One region of the Lactobacillus sp. UMNPBX6 genome, then DNA from elsewhere that is predicted to be linked to it. Evidence: predicted binding sites of a transcription regulator. Region 1 holds the regulator's gene; each other region holds the start of a gene.
What was found. The regulator HrcA, encoded in region 1, represses chaperone genes, less so after heat shock. The targets are predictions, from matches to a motif close to TTAGCACTCNNNNNNNNNGAGTGCTAA.

Region 1 (6,349 bases):
GCATATCCGAAAAATTGGACATGCGGGTACACTTGACCCCGAGGTAACAGGTGTATTACCTATTGCAATTGGACAAGCAACTAAACTGATTGAACTTATGCATACTAGACCTAAAGAATATATTGGTAGTGGTCTTTTTGGATATGCCACTGACAGTTATGATTCAACTGGCACAGTTTTGAAAAAGACCAAGTTAACCAAGGCATTTACTTCTGAAGATATTCAGAATCATATGAATGAGTTTTTAGGGGAAATAGAACAAGTACCACCAATTTACTCAGCCGTAAAGGTAAATGGTAAGCATTTATATGAGTATGCTAGAGAAGGTATTGAGGTAGAGCGACCAAAACGTAAAGTTGATATTTTACAATATGATTTAACCAATAAACCTACATTCAATGAAAAAGATGGACAAGAAGAATTTGATTTTAAAATTAAATGTAGTAAAGGTACATATGTTAGATCCTTAGTAAATGATTTGGGCGAGAAAATGAATTGCCCAGCAGTTATGACTTACTTAAGAAGAGTAGCTAGCTCAGGTTTTGATATTTCTCAGGCCGTTAAGTTAAGTGAAATTGAAGAGAATCCTGAAAAAGCTGCAGAATTGATTCAACCAATTGACGCTTTCTTTAAAGACTATCCTCAAGTTGATCTAAGTGAAGGAAAATGGCTTAAAGTGAAAAATGGAGCAGGTATTTCGTTAGAAATAGATGCTAAAAAAGTCGCATTAAGGTACAATAAAAAAGTCAAGGCGATTTATGAGAATAAGGGAAAATTATATCGCCCAAGTTTAATGTTGATTCAAAATGAATAACTGAAATGAAGGGATTAGTTGTGAAAATCATTCATTTAACTTATCCAGTTAGCGAAAATATCATATCTTCAAAAACTATTCTAGCCTTAGGTTTTTTTGACGGCGTTCATTTAGGTCATCAACGCTTAATCAATAAAGCCAAAAAAATAGCTGATCAAAAGAAATTACCATTAGTAGTATTAACTTTTGATCGTCATCCGAAGGAAATTTATGCTGCCAAAAAAGACTTTAAGTATTTAGAAACTTTAGATGAAAAGGCAGATAAAATGGCAGAACTAGGTGTAGATTATCTAGCCGTAATGCCATTTACTAAAAAGTTTAGCGAGATAGATGCACAGAATTTTGTAGATAATGTAATAATTAAACTCAATGCAGATACAGTAGTAGCTGGATTTGATTATACATATGGTCCTAAAGAGACTGCTAATATGAAGAATTTACCAAAATTTGCGAAGGATAGATTTGAAATTGTCGTTATGCCTAAGCAGATTTTTAATGGTAAAAAAATAGGTTCAACTGAAATTAGACAGGCAATTAGGGAAGGTAAGATGGAATTAGCTTTTCAATTAATGGGTCACCATTATGTGATGAGCGGGATCGTTGGTCATGGTAAAAGAAATGGCCATAAATTAGGCTTCCCAACAGCTAATTTAGTTTGGGCTAGTCATAAGGTAATTCCGAAAATAGGAGTATATGCCACTAAAACGCAGGTAGCTGGAAAGTGGTATGAATCTATGACTAGTGTCGGTTATAATGTAACGATTGGCCAACCTGAACAAATTTTTATTGAATCATATATATTTAATTTTAAACAGGATATTTATGATCAGCCAATAAAAATTAAATGGTATAAATATACTAGAGGCGAAATTAAATTTAGCGGCCTTGAAGAATTGAAAAAACAATTAGAGAAAGACCAAATAGAAATTGAACATTATTTTGCACAAGAAGCACGAAGTAATGCGTAACGAGAAGCTGAAGAACTTAGCAATTTTGAACGAAGTTCTTCAGTTTTTATTTTTTAAAATAATTTGAAGAAATTTTAGCACTCCTCTTGTTTTTCTGCTAATTTATAGTATCATATTAATTGTTAGCACCTGAGAATTACGAGTGCTAAAAGTGAGGGCGATTATTATGTTGACCGAGCGTCAAGAGCTTATTTTAAAAACAATTATTACAGACTTCACACAAACGCATGAGCCTGTTGGCTCTAAGACGGTGATGAAGCAGTTACCAATTAAAGTATCAAGCGCTACTATTCGAAATGAAATGGCGGTCCTAGAAGATCAAGGCTTAATTGAGAAGACACACTCTTCTAGCGGAAGAATTCCGTCAAGTGATGGATATCGTTATTATCTTGATAATTTAGTTGAACCGCTTCAGTTGCCAGAGTCTGTTTATAACACGATTGGGACACAATTAGATCGACCTTTTCATCAGGTGAATGAAATCGTACAAGAAGCAGCACGCATTTTATCTGATTTAACTAATTACACTGCTTTTGCTGAAGGACCTGAGAGTAGGGATGTTAAAATTACAGGTTTTAGGATTGTTCCCCTGTCTTCTAGACAAGTGATGGCAATTCTAGTGACGAGTGATGGCAATGTCCAAAATCAAGTTTATGCTTTACCACATAATATTCATGGTGAAGAAATTGAAAAAGCGGTTCGAATGATTAATGACCAATTAGTTGGCAAGAGTTTAAAGGAAATTAATGTTTCATTGCTAAGTGAACTTGCTAAAAACGAATTAGGTAGTGATCATGCTAACGAATTATTTAGCTTAGTTGAAGACGTGTTAAAAGATGCGGCTAGTGAGCAGATGTATGTTGATGGACAAATTAATCTATTGAACAATACAACTGAGAATAATGTAAATGATATACGTTCACTCTATGAATTAATTGATCGAGATAATTTGTTTTCTAATTTGATGAATATTAAGGCTGATCCTAAGACTGAAAAATACCCAGTTAAGGTAAAGTTAGGATCTGAATTGCCGAATGATTTATTAAAAAATTATAGTTTGCTGACAGCTGAATATAGTGTCGGCTCCCATGGTAAAGGAACAATAGCTTTACTTGGGCCAACAAATATGCCGTATTCTCAAATGATAGGGCTTCTAGAATACTTCAGAAATGAATTAGCCAAGAAGTTACTTGATTATTACGGTAAATTTCAATAATAGAGGAGGTTAGCCGTGAGTAAAGAAGAGTTTCCTAGTGAAAAGAATTTAGATGAAAAAGAAAATGCTTCAACACCTAAGGATGTTAAGAAAAAGGCAACTGAAGGTAAGGAAGCAAAAAATGATAAACATGATGAAAAATTAGCTAAAGAATTGGCTGATTTAAAAGATAAGAATAAGGAGCTTGAAGATAAGTATCTTCGTAGCGAAGCAGAAATTCAAAATATGCAAAATCGCTATTCAAAAGAAAGAGCTCAACTTATTAAGTATGAATCTCAAAGCTTAGCTAAAGATATTTTGCCTGCTGTAGACAATTTGGAGAGAGCTTTAAGCGTAGAAGCCGATGATGATGTTTCCAAGCAACTGAAGAAGGGCGTTAAGATGACGCTTGATTCATTAGCTAAAGCATTGAAAGAACATGGCATCGTTGAGATTGAAGCTGAAGACGTAAAATTTGATCCGACATTGCATCAAGCTGTTCAAACTGTAGCAGCCGAAAATGATGATCAAAAAGATCACGTTGTTCAGGTTTTACAAAAAGGATATCAATATAAAGATCGGACACTAAGACCAGCAATGGTTGTAGTTGCTCAATAGGAGAGGAAGTTTATACATGTCAAAAGTTATTGGTATTGACCTCGGAACTACTAACTCAGCAGTTGCAGTTCTTGAAGGTAAAGAACCAAAGATTATTACTAACCCAGAAGGTAACCGTACTACTCCATCTGTAGTAGCTTTTAAAGATGGTGAAATTCAAGTTGGTGAAGTAGCTAAGCGTCAAGCTATTACTAACCCTAACACTATTGTTTCAATTAAGCGTCACATGGGTGAAGCAGATTACAAGGTTAAGGTTGGTGACAAGGAATACACACCACAAGAAATTTCTGCATTTATTTTACAATACATCAAGAAGTTCTCAGAAGATTACTTAGGTGAAAAGGTAACTGATGCAGTTATCACTGTTCCTGCTTACTTTAATGATGCACAACGTCAAGCTACTAAGGATGCTGGTAAGATCGCTGGTTTGAATGTACAAAGAATTATCAACGAACCTACTGCTTCAGCATTAGCCTTCGGTTTAAACAAAGACCAAGATGAAAAGGTCTTAGTTTACGACCTTGGTGGTGGTACTTTCGATGTTTCCGTTCTTCAATTAGGTGACGGTGTCTTCCAAGTATTATCAACTAACGGTGATACTCACCTTGGTGGTGATGACTTTGATAACCGTATCATGGATTGGTTGATCAAGAACTTTAAGGATGAAAATGGCGTTGACTTGTCTAAGGACAAGATGGCTATGCAACGTTTGAAGGATGCTGCTGAAAAGGCTAAGAAAGACTTGTCAGGTGTTTCTTCAACTCACATTTCACTTCCATTCATTTCTGCTGGTGAAGCTGGTCCATTACACCTTGAAGCTGACCTTACCCGTGCTAAGTTTGATGAATTGACTAGTGACTTAGTTGAAAAGACTAAGGTACCATTTGACAATGCATTAAAGGATGCTGGTTTAACTGTAAACGATATCGATAAGGTTATCTTAAACGGTGGTTCAACCCGTATTCCTGCAGTTCAAAAGGCTGTTAAGGAATGGGCTGGGAAAGAACCCGACCACTCAATCAACCCTGACGAAGCTGTTGCCTTAGGTGCAGCTATCCAAGGTGGTGTTATTTCAGGTGACGTTAAGGACATCGTTTTGCTTGATGTTACTCCATTGTCACTTGGTATTGAAACCATGGGTGGTGTCTTCACTAAGTTAATTGACAGAAACACTACTATCCCAACTTCAAAGAGTCAAATCTTCTCAACTGCTGCAGATAACCAACCAGCAGTAGATGTCCACGTATTGCAAGGTGAACGTCCAATGGCTGCAGATGATAAGACCCTTGGTCGCTTTGAATTAACTGATATTCCACCAGCACCACGTGGTGTTCCACAAATTCAAGTTACCTTCGATATCGATAAGAACGGTATCGTAAATGTATCTGCTAAGGATATGGGTACTGGTAAGGAACAAAAGATTACTATTAAGAGTTCATCCGGTTTGTCAGATGAAGAAATCAAGCGTATGCAAAAAGACGCTGAAGAACATGCTGAAGAAGACAAGAAGCGTAAAGAAGAAGTTGATCTTAGAAATGAAGTTGATCAATTAATCTTTACTACTGATAAGACTTTGAAGGACACTAAGGATAAGCTTTCTGATAGTGACCGTAAGCCAGTTGAAGATGCTCTTGAAGCTTTGAAGAAGGCTCAAAAGGACAACAACTTGGACGAAATGAAGGAAAAGAAGGATGCTTTATCAAAGGCTGCACAAGATTTAGCAGTTAAGCTTTACCAACAAAACGGTGGAGCACAAGGTGCTGCAGGTCAAGCTGGCCCACAAGCCGGTCCTCAAGGTCCACAAAATGGCCCACAAGGTGGTAACAATGGTGGTGCCCAAGATGGTGAATTCCATAAGGTAGATCCAAACAAGTAATGGGTTTATAATTAAACAAAAGGAGAAAAGAACTACCCATTGAGTAGTTCTTTTCTTTTGAAAATATAAGGAGTTCAATTAATGGCACAAGAAGATTATTATAAAGTGCTTGGCGTAGATCGTAACGCCAGTGACCAAGAAATTAGTAAAGCATATAGAAAGTTAGCTAAAAAATATCACCCAGATTTGAACCATGAACCTGGTGCTGAAGAAAAATATAAACAAGTTAACGAAGCTTATGAAGTTTTGCATGATAAGCAAAAGCGTGCACAATATGATCAATTTGGCTCCGCTGGTGTAAATGGCCAAGGTGGTTTTGGTGGCGCTGGCCAAGGCTTTGGCGGTGCTGGATTTGATACTTCTGGATTTGGTGATTTTGGCGACATTTTTGGTGATATCTTTGGTCAAGGAAGACAACAAAGAGTAGATCCGACTGCTCCACAACGTGGTCAAGATTTAGACTATACTTTGACTATTGACTTTATGGATGCGATTAAAGGCAAGAAGACGCAAGTTAGCTATACTCGTAGTGAAACCTGTGGTACTTGTGGCGGCAATGGTTGTGAAAAAGGCACTCACCCAATTACCTGTGATAAATGTCACGGTACAGGTTATATGACTGTTACTCAGCAATCTATGTTAGGGATGATTCGTCGTCAAACCATCTGTGATAAATGTCATGGTCGCGGTGTAATCATTGAACACCCATGTAAGACTTGTGGTGGTAAAGGTACTGTTCAAGGAAAGAATACTATTGAAGTTGATATTCCAGCAGGTATTGATAATGGCCAACAACTTCGCTATCAAGGCCAAGGTGAGGCTGGTATAAACGGCGGACCTTACGGTGATTTGTATATTAATTACCGTATTAAACCATC
Region 2 (6,349 bases), on a different contig from region 1:
AAGCTGGTGCCGATGCAATCGTTATTGATACTGCTCATGGTCACTCAGCAGGTGTTTTGCGTAAGATTAAAGAATTCCGTGAACATTTTCCAAAGCAAACTTTAATTGCCGGTAATGTGGCAACTGGGGATGCCACTCGTGCATTGTTCGACGCTGGCGTTGACGTAGTTAAGGTAGGTATTGGACCTGGTTCAATTTGTACTACTAGAATCGTTGCCGGTGTTGGTGTACCACAAATTACTGCTATTTATGATGCTGCTTCAGCTGCACGTGAGTACCACAAGCCAATCATTGCCGATGGTGGTATCAAATATTCTGGGGATGTAGTTAAGGCTTTAGCAGCAGGTGGTAATGCCGTCATGCTCGGTAGTATGATTTCAGGAACAACTGAAGCACCTGGTGATATTTTTGAAGAAAATGGCAAGAAGTTTAAGCGTTACCGTGGTATGGGCTCTGTTGGTGCGATGGCTCAAGCTCATGGTTCAAGTGACCGTTACTTCCAAGGCGGCGTTAACGAAGCTAATAAATTGGTGCCAGAAGGTGTTGAAGCTCGTGTAGAGTACAAGGGCGACGTGAGTGATGTAGTCTTCCAAATTGATGGGGGACTTCGCTCTGGTATGGGTTACTGTGGTGCCGCAAATATTCCTGAGTTGATTGAAAAGGCACAATTTGTTCAAATCACTAATGCAGGTTTGCGTGAATCACATCCACATGATGTCCAAATGACTAAGGCTGCTCCAAATTATAAGTAGAAGAAAAAGGATTAAAAAAAGACTTAATCTAGACATTTGCTGCTAGATTAAGTCTTTTTCGTTTATCTTAAATAATTAAGCAAGTGAGTCCCATGCGGGAAGATCAGTGATTGGGCCTTCAGCTAATTCCTTTTGCTTGTCAGTCAAATACTTCTTGTGAACAACAACTTCGTATACGTAGTCGTTGAACCATTCGTTGTTCATTACGTAGAAGCCCTTGGAACCTGACTTGTCGCCCCATGAGTTTTCAACTTTCCATTGACGAACTTCACCGTTGTCTTCATCAACACCAACTAAAGTCATGGCGTGAGAAACTTCGCCGACACCGGTCTTTAATCTGTCAGCCTTTGACATCTTAAGATCAACGCCGAATAAGTCGTCTAATTTGTAAAGGTTAGTGTCAAGGTAACCAGTCTTGCGGTCCATTTGACGAAGAACATCGTTACCAAACCAAACAGCTTCGCCATCCTTTAATTGGGCAATTGAAGCAGCGGTCAAGTATTCCATTGGCACGTTCAAAAGCTTAATTCTGAGTGAACCAGAAACGTTGTCTTCTGCTGGTAAACCATAAAGCTTGCCATATTCGTGATCTGGAGCGTTAGTTAAAACAACGTAGTCGTCAAAGTCAACGTCGCCCATGTACTTGTGCAAGAATTCAAGTGGAGTTAAGTCTTTTTCTAAGTGATACTTCTTGTCGTCGTCACGGTATTCAAGGTCAAATTTCTTAGGTGGTTCACCTACGGCAATAGCAGTCATTTGGTAAACTTCGCTCAAGAACTTTTCACGGGTCTTTTCGATTTCATCGTCTTTACCATATTGCTTAAGGTGACGAAGAACCAAAGCATCTTTCTTAAGCTTGTCGCCTAATGCAGTCGCAAAGCCAGTAGTATCGTTAGTGTTGAAAGTTTCAGGCATAGCGTATGAAGGAACAACACCGTATTTTTCAACTAATGCAGCAGCCATTTGGAATTGACCACCATCTGCACCAGCAAAGTCTAAATCACTTTTAACTTGGCGAGAATCAAGTGGCATGTCAGCACTGTCCAAAATACGGTTGTAGAACATGTTGGCACGTTCAATCTTGTCCCAGAAGAAGTTGTAAGCTTGTGAGAAAGTAAAATCCTTTGCCTTGTATTTCTTGCCGAATTCATGACGTAAAACGTTTAATGTGGCAAATAACCAGCAACGACCTGAGTGCTTTTGGTTGGTAACATTATCAGTATCAAGTTCAGTTGAAAAAACGCGGGTTAATTCGCTTTGAACGCGGTCATTGTAAGAAGCTTCAAGTACACCGCTACGTTGAGCAGCACGAGCAACGACTTCGTTTTTAGGATTTTTATTAAAATCGGCAGAAAACTTTTCCAGTTCCTGCACAGTTAATTCATGAGCCATTAAAAAAATCTCCTTTTCTCATTTTTAATTTTTTCTTAAATTAAGTCTATTTTAAGCCAAAATAAAAGCGGGTTCAATCATGAACTCGCTTCAGAGAATTATATCCGTAACTTATTAGACCTCTTGCTTAATCTAATAAATTAATCAATATGGATAGAATTGCTATCATCACCAGCATTTTGCTTTGGCAAGATGATAGTCAATACACCATTATCATACTTTGCATGGATCTCACTTGCAACTATATTTGGTAATCTATAGCTTCTTGAAATGCGACCTTCGCTTCTTTCTTTATGAATAATGTTCTTATCCTTGTCACTTGTATCCTTAAATGATTTTCTGCTGCCAGCAACTGTTAAAAGACCATCTTTGTAGTTAACGTTGATGTCCTCTTTGTTCATACCAGGCATATCGATCTTAACGGTATAGTCTTTGTCTGTTTCGGCAACATCTGATTGCATGATGTTTTCAATTTCAGTGTCATCAAAGAAGTTTCTTGGGAAACCAAACCAGTCGTTCATTGCATCCATCATATCATTGCGACGATTCATCATATCGTTTGCCATATTGAAAACTTCCTTTCAATTTTTATTTGCTCTTTAATTCGTAAGGACTCGTTTTTTTCCTTACACTGATTATTGTAGTCAGTTTCAAAATAAATTAAACTATTTAGCACTTGAAAGTATATAGTGCTAATTTATGAATAAAAACTTTAGTAAATCAACGTTTAACACTTGTGGATAACTTTTGTATAATTAAAAAGAAAAATGAATGAACGAATTGATAAGGTGTTAAATCATGGTATATTTTCAAAAAATGACGCCAGAAGGCTATAAACAAATTGAAGATGAAATTGCACGTTTAAAGAAAGATCGTCCTCGCAGAATAAAGATTTTACAAGCTGCGCGAGCTCTAGGCGATTTATCAGAAAATACTGAATATACAGAGGCTAAAAGGGACCTTGGACACTTGCAGAGTCGTCTGCGTTATTTAGGTAAGCAATTAAAGTACGCAGAAATTGTCGAAACTAAGGATGATGGCAAAGTAGATTTGGGTAAGACCGTAGTTCTTAAATTTGATGATGATGAAACAGAAGAATATAAGATCGTCGGACGGATGGAGGCGGATTTGGCCGATGGCAAAATCTCCTTTGATTCACCTTTAGGTCAAGCAATTATGAAGCAAGAGGCAGGTATCGTTGCCACAGTCGAAGCCCCAGCTGGAGAATATAAGGTGACTATTGTAGAAGTGAAGTAAGCGGACGCCCTATCTGTATTTAATAAACTGTATTTTTTTGGTATAATATTGATTTTGTAGGATACAATCCAGAGTAGGAGTGAAAATTTTGAATACGCCAGAATCGAGAGAGGGAAACGTTATCCGCTATGCAGTGTACTTGGTAGGGTATGTTATCGTCTTTGCAGTCGTTAAGCTAGTGACTAGGAAGACGCCATTGCATGTTTGGGATTTGATTTTGTTTTGCCTTGTTGCAGCAATGATTTTATTATTTTATGTTTATCGCTTTAATCGCGAACAACGTTTTTTTGCTCGAGATTTTAAATTACCATGGCTAGGCAGTTTTTCTACGGTAATGTTGCTTACTTTGGCAATCACGGCTACTCGAATTCTTATATCGTATTTACAAGCATATGAAAAGATTCCACATTATGACTTTCAATTGATTTATTTAAAAAATGAATCAGTTGACATGTTTTGGTTTTTGATCTTAGTACAAGGAATTATCTTACCAATTCTGCAAGAATTCCTTGCAACAGGATTTTTGTTTAATTATGCTTTTCGCAGAAGTACTACTCAAGTTGCAGTAACAGGAATCATTGTTTCAGGAATTATTTTTAGTTTGTTAAACTTTCAAAGTTCACTTTTGTTGATTGTGATTGAGATTATCTATGGCGGGCTATTTGCCTGGAGTTATCTTTATACACAAACGCTCTGGATGCCGATTTATTTGGCTATCATTAGTGGCATTTTAACCGTTATCATGGCGTAAAAAATAAACGGATGAGAAAAAATCTCATCCGTTTTTTGTACAAAAAAAGCGGATAGCGTGAATCGAACCCGCATCTACAGCTTGGGAAGCTGTCGTTCTACCATTTAACTATACCCGCGATACTTCTTTATTCTATCATGCTTTTAATTAATAAACCAATTATTTTTGATGTGGCTCTTTTTGTACTTTTAGGTCAATATTGCTGCGATCAACCAAACTGGTAAAGTTTTGAAAAAGCCATCTACGCAGTTCGCCAGGTTCAATGATTAGTGGCATGCGGTTATGAATGGGAGCTATGTCTTTATTAGGAGCGGTAGTAACCATAGAAAAATTATTTTGATCATAAATCCCTGCAATTAATGTGATGGGATTAGCCGTTTTAAAGCGGTAGCGTTCATGATATTTTTTGCCATTAGCTCCTTGGTATGTAGTTTTAGCATATTCAAAAAAATCGCTACTTAAAATTAAACAGCGTTGTCTAGCAAAAGAACGATCCCACATAGAAGGCTTATTTTCATAAAAACGCTCTATTCTGGCGTTAAACATCGGCTTTTTGGAATCTACTGGACTAGGATAGCCCCAGTTTTTATTGACGAGCTGCAATTTATTGTCTTGATAGAGCAAGACTGGCGCAGTTTGATTTGGAAAAATATCTTGTTGCTTTATTTCGATTTTTGGATCGGTTAATGGTAAAGCGAGGTCTTCAGTCAGATATTTTTTTATTTGCATTAAATCGGGTATCCGAAAGTGATTACACATGTCTTGTTTCCTTTCATTGGTGATAGTTTAATCATAGCTTAAATTTTGTTAAAATTAGGTCATTAACATAAGAAATAAAATAAAAAAGCAAAGAGTATAAAATAAAATTAGAAAAGAGTAGAAGTTATGGCAAAAGAAATTTTATTAACCGGTGATCGTCCAACTGGCAAACTTCACATTGGTCACTATATTGGCTCACTTAAAAATAGAGTAAAATTGCAAAATTCTGGCAAGTACGATCCTTATATCATGATTGCTGATACTCAAGCGTTGACAGATAATGCTCGTAACCCAGAAAAGATTCGTAACAGTTTAATTCAAGTAGCATTAGACTACTTAGCTGTAGGCATTGATCCAAGTAAATCAACAATTTATGTTCAATCACAAATTCCAGCTTTGTTTGAATTAACTTCTTACTACATGGACTTAGTAACTGTAGCACGTCTTGAAAGAAACCCAACTGTTAAGACTGAAATTAAGCAAAAGGATTTCAAAGATTCAATCCCAGTTGGCTTCTTAAATTACCCAGTTTCTCAAGCTGCAGATATTACTGCTTTTAAGGCTACTATCGTTCCTGTTGGGGATGACCAAGAACCAATGCTTGAACAAACTCGTGAGATTGTAAGAACCTTTAACCGTGTTTACAACACTGATATTTTGGTTGAACCAAAGGGCTACTTCCCACCAAAGGGTTCTGGTCGTCTTCCAGGTCTTGATGGTAATGCTAAGATGTCTAAATCACTTGGTAACTGCATTTATTTGTCAGATGATGCTAAGACCGTTCAAAAGAAAGTTATGTCAATGTACACCGATCCAAATCATATTCACGTTGAAGATCCAGGTAAGGTTGAAGGTAACACTGTCTTTACTTACCTTGATGTCTTTGATCCAGATAAGGATAAGGTAGCAGAACTTAAGGCAGAATACCAAAAAGGCGGGTTAGGCGATGTTAAAATTAAACGTTACTTAAACAAAGTACTTGAAGCAGAACTTGCACCTATTCGTGAACGCCGTGAAAAGTACGCTCAAGATGAGGATGCAATTTATGAAATGCTTTTAGAAGGTTCAAAGAAGGCAAATACAGTAGCTAATGAAACCTTAGAACAAGTTCGTGATGCTATTGGTTTGAACTACTTTAAGAATAGATAAGAATAAGCAGAGGTAAGTTCATGCACGATCGAATTCCTTGGAAACAATATTTCATGATGCAGGCACTAGTGATAGCTCAGCGCTCCACCTGCAACAGAGCTCTAGTTGGTAGTGTTTTGGTTAAAGATAATCGTATTATTGGCACGGGGTATAATGGATCGGTATCCGGACAACCACATTGTGATGAGGTAGGTCATCAAATGGTAGATGGGCACTGTGTTCGAACTATTCATTCCGAAATGAACGCGATCATCCAATGTGCTAAATTTGGCGTATCAACTGATGATAC
Region 3 (6,349 bases), on a different contig from region 1:
ATTTATTTTTAATTGTTGAAAAGCTCTTGAGCGGGTAGAAATGATTTCTTCAGTACCATTTTCAGTCATACGTAGAATTTTTAATATCTCTTTTTTAGTCAAAGGCTCCGAAAAAATGTTTCTTTCCTTAAATGGAATATCATGCTTTTCAAGCCAAGCTCGTGCCTTACGACATGAAGTACAACTAGGCGAAACATATAAATCTACCATAAAAATCACGCTCCTCAGAACAAATATTTGTATACATTCTTAATCTTACTATTAGTATAACATACTAACTTCTTTTTTGTAAGTACTAATTTTATCTTTTATGTTAACTTCTCTTTATATTCTAAAGATAAAACGTGAATTATTTGTGAAGAAATTGTATGTTTTGTTTAAAATATTTAAATATGAAAAAAGAGACCTTTCGGTCTCTTTTCTCAATTCAAAATATGAATTTATTTGTTGATCTTCTTCATTATGTCATTAACTAACTTTTCATTTTCTTCAGCAGTTTCTGAAACGAAGCATGCCTCGTTAGCCAATTCCTTAAGATCCTTAGTATCAAACTTCTTCATTAAGCTTCTGATACGTAAGATTGAAGTTGCACTCATTGAGTATTCATCAAGTCCCATTGAAAGTAAAATTGGGAACATGGTGTTATCACCGGCAGCTTCACCACACATACCACACCAAATACCATTTTCATGAGCAGAATCAATAGTGTGCTTAATCAAACGAAGTACTGATGGGTTATATGGTTGGTACAAGTATGATAGGTTATCGTTACCACGGTCAGCAGCCATAGTGTATTGGATCAAGTCGTTAGTACCAATTGAGAAGAAGTCAACTTCCTTAGCGAATTGATCTGCTAAAACAGCAGCTGCAGGAACTTCGATCATCATACCAACTTGCAAGTCGTCACCGATCTTAACGCCCTTTTCAACAAGCTTTTGCTTTTCATCATTTAAGATAGCCTTAGCTTGACGAAGTTCAGCCAATGTACCAATCATTGGGAACATAATACCAAGCTTACCGTATGCTGATGCACGAAGCAAAGCTCTTAATTGGGTACGGAAAATCTTTTCGTTCTTAAGTGAAAGACGAATAGCACGTACACCTAAGAATGGGTTCATTTCATCTGGCAGGTCCCAGTAATCTAGATGCTTGTCACCACCAATATCCATTGTTCTGATGATAACTTGCTTGCCGTTCATGCCTTCGATAACTTTCTTGTAAGCTTCGAATTGATCATCTTCAGTTGGGAAGTTTGATGAATCCATGTACAAGAATTCAGTTCTGTACAAACCAACAGCTTCTGCACCGTTTTCATGTACACCTGGCATATCATTAGGAGTACCGATGTTGGCTGCAATAGTAAATTGCTTACCATCGGCAGTTACTGAAGGTTCATCCTTCAATTTCTTCCATTCAGCCTTTTGCTTTAAGAAAGCTTCACCCTTCTTCTTGTAGTCAGCTACTTGATCATCACTAGGATCAATAATAGCTACACCATCAAGACCATCATCAATTAACATGTCGCCGTTCTTAACGTCCTTAGTAATTGAATCAGTACCAACTACAGCTGGTAATTCAAGTGAACGTGCCATGATTGCTGAGTGAGCAGTACGACCACCAATATCAGTAATAAAGCCCTTAACGTATTTCTTGTTAAGTTGTGCAGTATCACTTGGAGTCAAATCATGAGCAACAACGATTACTTCATGGTCAATTGAAGCTGGGTTTGGTAATTCCTTACCAAGTAAGTGAGCCATAATACGCTTAGAAACATCGCGTACATCGGCAGCACGTTCTTGCATGTAAGGATTATCAGTCATACTTTCAAAAATTTGGATGAACTTTTGTGCAGTTTCATCTAATGCAGCTTCTGCATTGATCTTTGAATCCTTAATTTCATTCTCAATGGCACCAGTAAATTCTGGATCATTCAAAATCATTAAGTGAGCTTCAAAAACTTGAGATTCTTCTTCACCCAAGCTCTTCTTGGCAACATCACGAATCTTTTCAACTTCAGTAGTTGAAGTCTTAATAGCATCCTTGTAACGAGCTACTTCAGCTTCAACATCATCAACTGAAGACTTTGAAAATGAAAGATCAGGCTCCACAAGAAGATATGCTGGAGCAATGGCAATACCATCACTAGCAGCAATTCCTTTTAAAGTCTTGGTCATTATTCAGCTAAACCTTCTTTTTTCATAGTGTCAGCAATTGCGTCCAATGCGTCTTTTTCATCGTCACCTTCAGCAGTGATAGTAACATCAGCATTTTGGCCAACACCAAGTGACATAACACCCATGATTGACTTCAAGTTTACTGACTTGCCGTTGTATTCCAAGTTAACATCTGAACCGAACTTTGAAGCAGCTTGTACTAAAAGAGTAGCTGGACGTGCATGAATACCTGTTTCTGCAATAATATGAAAATCGCGTTTTTCCATTATAAATATCTCCTTTAAATTGAAAAAATTAAACTGGTAATAAATACCCATTCAGGTATTAGATTATCATGTTTTTACAGTTTAGACAACAATAATGTAACAGTTTACATTATTCAATCGTCAGTGTTCGTAGCGGTATATACAATAGCACCGCCTCTTTCAGCTCTGCCGGTAATATATTGTCTTTTACCATAATTTCTAATAGTTTTCTGTAAATCAAAGGCATCTTCGGGCTCTACCTTATATTCTTTAAGCTCTCCAGACACCAATTGATCTAAAATCTTTTGATAATCCAAGAATATCACCACACTTTTTAAATTTTATAATTTTTTCATTATTTATTCTACTATTTATGTTAATTTTTCAAAAATATTATTATTTTATGTGCTTCTTACATTAAGTAAGAAATGTAAAGCTTAGCACTTGACTACTAAGAGTGCTAATAATATAATTTTGTTACAACTTAAATGAAAGGCGGTCATGTATTTTGCTTTGTCAAAATTGTCATAAACGGCCAGCCTCCATTCACCTCTTTACTAAGGTAAATGGCCAAAGCCGAGAAATTGATTTATGTCAACAATGCTATCAAGAATTAAGAAATCAACAAGGAAATCTAGAAAATATGAATAATAACAATGAATTTTTTGGCGACTTTGATGATTTATTCAACGCTTTAAACGGAAATAACAACAATGCCGCAAATAATATGAACGGAAATAATCCAAGAATGCAAATGGGCGGAGGAAATGGTAACGGCAATCAAGGTGGTAAAAGTCTCCTTGACCAATACGGTACTGATTTAACTGCTCTTGCTAAAAAAGGAAAAATCGATCCAGTTATCGGACGTGATAAAGAAATCGCTCGTGTAATTGAGATTTTAAATAGAAGAACTAAAAACAACCCTGTTTTAATCGGTGAAGCAGGTGTTGGTAAAACAGCCGTAGTTGAAGGATTAGCACAAGAAATCGTTGATGGTTCTGTCCCAGCTAAATTACAAAATAAAAGAATCATATCATTAAATGTAGTTTCACTTGTTCAAGGTACTGGAATTCGTGGTCAATTTGAACAACGGATGGAGCAATTAATCAAAGAATTACAACAAAGTGATGACATCATTTTATTCATTGATGAAATTCACGAAATTGTTGGTGCGGGTAATGCTGAAGGCGGTATGGATGCTGGTAACATCATCAAACCAGCCTTAGCTCGTGGTGAACTCCAATTAGTTGGTGCTACTACTATCAAGGAATATCGCGACATTGAAAAAGATTCTGCTTTAGCACGTAGATTCCAACCCGTTGAAGTAAAAGAACCTTCTATTGATGAAACTATTAGGATTCTGAAAGGTATTCAACAACGCTACGAAGATTACCACCACGTTCATTATACAGATGATGCAATTGAAGCAGCTGCTAAATTATCAGCTCGTTACATTCAAGACAGATTTTTACCTGACAAAGCCATTGACTTGTTAGATGAAGCTGGTTCAAGAATGAACTTAACTATTCCTTATATTGATAAGGATAAAATGCAAGAAAGAATCAATGCAGCTGAGCAACTAAAAGAAGAAGCCTTAAAGAATGAAGATTACGAAAAGGCAGCCTACTACCGCGACCAAATCGAAAAATACGAAAAAGTTAAAGATCAAAAGGTAGATCCAGACAAGTCTCCAGTTATCACCAACAAGATTATGAATAAGATTGTTGAAGAAAAGACTGGCATCCCTGTTGGTGATATTCAAAAGCAAGAAGAAAATCAATTGCAAAACTTAGCCAGTGACTTAAAGGCTCATATCATTGGTCAAGATAAGGCAGTTGAAAAAGTGGCTCGTGCAATTCGTCGTAATAGAATCGGCTTTAACAAATCAGGTCGCCCAATTGGTTCTTTCCTCTTCGTAGGACCAACTGGTGTTGGTAAGACTGAGCTTGCCAAACAATTAGCTAAGCAAATGTTCGGTTCAGAAGATGCCATGATTCGTTTCGATATGTCTGAATACATGGAACAATATTCTGTATCTAAGTTGATTGGTTCAGCTCCTGGTTATGTTGGCTACGAAGAAGCTGGTCAATTGACTGAACAAGTTCGTCACAACCCATACAGCTTGATTTTGCTTGACGAAATTGAAAAAGCTCACCCAGACGTTTTGAACCTCTTCTTGCAAATCTTAGATGATGGTCGTTTGACTGATTCACAAGGTAGAACTGTTTCATTCAAAGATACAATCATCATCATGACTTCTAACGCAGGTCAAGGCATCAAGAATGCTAGCGTTGGTTTCGCTGCTGAAAATGAAGACGAAAGTAATGAATCAGCTAGAAACAACATGAGTCAATTCTTCAAGCCTGAATTCCTTAACCGTCTTGATGACGTCATTGAATTCAACGAATTGACTAAACCTGACTTACTTAAGATTGTTGACTTGATGCTTGCTAACACCAACAACATGGTTAAGGATCAAGGTTTGTACATTGATGTTACCGACGCAGCTAAAGATAAATTAGTTGAAGATGGATTCAACCCTGCTTTAGGTGCTCGTCCACTTCGTCGAACAATTCAAGAAGAAATCGAAGATAACGTTGCAGACTTCAAGCTTGATCACACTGATAGCAAGAATCTTAAGGCAGATGTTGTCGATAATAAGATCGTTATTAGCGATGAAAACACAGCTGAGTAATTACGCCAATTAATAATTCAAAAAAGATTCTGCGATTAATAATCAGTAGCATCTTTTTATTTAATTTAATAAAAATAAAAAGATGCTTCTTAATTTGATGTATACTAAATTTAAGTTATAAAAACTAAAAGAAACAGGTGAAATTCATGCATTTAATCGATGTAACTAACAACTATTCTAACTTGGTTCACAGTCAGCTCAATACTACCGATGCTAATTACGTTAAAGTATATTCATTAGGAAATACTTCAGTAATTTATACCGAAAGCAAAAATGCAATCGGCATTGCACTTGAAAACCATGATCGCCGTGTCCGTGAAGATGAAATTGAATTTGTCATCAAACGATTAATCAAAGATTACGATTCTTCATATACTTTAACCGTTGACAAGAGCCGTCACGTCATTGAAATTCACGTCGACAAGTAAATTAAATAAATTTAATCACAAAAATAAGCGTCTAGAGGATTTATTTCCTAGACGCTTATTTTTTATTAAAGCTTTTCCGTTAATTTAACATCCGGATACTTGTCGTGGAAGAATCGTTCTGCAAATTCATTCTCAAACAAGAACAATGGATTGCCATAACGGTCTTTTACTAGAAGATTACGGCTGTTAGACATACGAGGATCAAGTTGCTCTGGATCAATCCAACGCGCAACTCTATGTCCAATACTATTCATCTCAACTTCTGAATTATATTCATTCTTCATTCTGAATTGGAAGACTTCAAATTGCAATTGACCAACCGCACCTAAAATATATTCATCGGTTTGGTAATTACGGTAAAGCTGAATAGCACCTTCTTGAACCAACTGATTCATTCCCTTGTGGAATGACTTTTGCTTCATCACATTCTTAGCAGTTACCCGCATAAACAATTCTGGAGTAAATTCTGGAAGTGGTGGATAAACGATTTTACGTTTACCTGAATAAATACTGTCTCCAATTTGGAAGTTACCAGTATCGTACAAACCAACAATATCTCCAGCTACGGCATCTGAAACTTGCACACGTTCACTAGACATAAATTCAGTTGCATTATTCAAACGGATTGGCTTACCTGTTCTTGCTAAAGTAACATCCAATCCTTTTTTAAATTCACCACTACCAACACGGACAAATGCGATTCGATCACGGTGGTGAGGATTCATGTTAGCCTGAATCTTAAAGACAAAGCCTGAGAATTCCGGATCTTCTGGACTAAGTTCTTCATCCCCATTAACAGTATGACTT

Region 2: CP357_RS05285 (Hsp20/alpha crystallin family protein) is a predicted target of HrcA. The motif match lies at 2,814-2,840, and genes of this name have one in related genera.
Region 3: CP357_RS06395 (ATP-dependent Clp protease ATP-binding subunit) is a predicted target of HrcA. The motif match lies at 2,857-2,883, and genes of this name have one in related genera.

What each region holds. Positions count from the first base shown of each region.
Region 1 is NZ_PCZD01000001.1:52,286-58,634, forward strand. It holds gene truB (tRNA pseudouridine(55) synthase TruB) at 1-814, shown strand, start outside; gene ribF (riboflavin biosynthesis protein RibF) at 820-1,782, shown strand; gene hrcA (heat-inducible transcriptional repressor HrcA) at 1,949-2,998, shown strand; gene grpE (nucleotide exchange factor GrpE) at 3,014-3,595, shown strand; gene dnaK (molecular chaperone DnaK) at 3,612-5,471, shown strand; gene dnaJ (molecular chaperone DnaJ) at 5,553-6,349, shown strand, end outside.
Region 2 is NZ_PCZD01000023.1:20,464-26,812, reverse strand. It holds gene CP357_RS05295 (IMP dehydrogenase) at 1-752, shown strand, start outside; gene CP357_RS05290 (C1 family peptidase) at 828-2,144, opposite strand; gene CP357_RS05285 (Hsp20/alpha crystallin family protein) at 2,285-2,710, opposite strand; gene greA (transcription elongation factor GreA) at 2,943-3,401, shown strand; gene CP357_RS05275 (CPBP family intramembrane glutamic endopeptidase) at 3,490-4,152, shown strand; tRNA gene CP357_RS05270 (tRNA-Gly) at 4,200-4,270, opposite strand; gene CP357_RS05265 (SOS response-associated peptidase family protein) at 4,312-4,911, opposite strand; gene trpS (tryptophan--tRNA ligase) at 5,038-6,060, shown strand; gene CP357_RS05255 (deaminase) at 6,081-6,349, shown strand, end outside.
Region 3 is NZ_PCZD01000032.1:6,856-13,204, reverse strand. It holds gene spx (transcriptional regulator Spx) at 1-210, opposite strand, end outside; gene ptsP (phosphoenolpyruvate--protein phosphotransferase) at 441-2,174, opposite strand; gene CP357_RS06405 (phosphocarrier protein HPr) at 2,174-2,440, opposite strand; gene CP357_RS06400 (hypothetical protein) at 2,554-2,736, opposite strand; gene CP357_RS06395 (ATP-dependent Clp protease ATP-binding subunit) at 2,928-5,114, shown strand; gene CP357_RS06390 (DUF1827 family protein) at 5,261-5,542, shown strand; gene CP357_RS06385 (peptide chain release factor 3) at 5,608-6,349, opposite strand, start outside.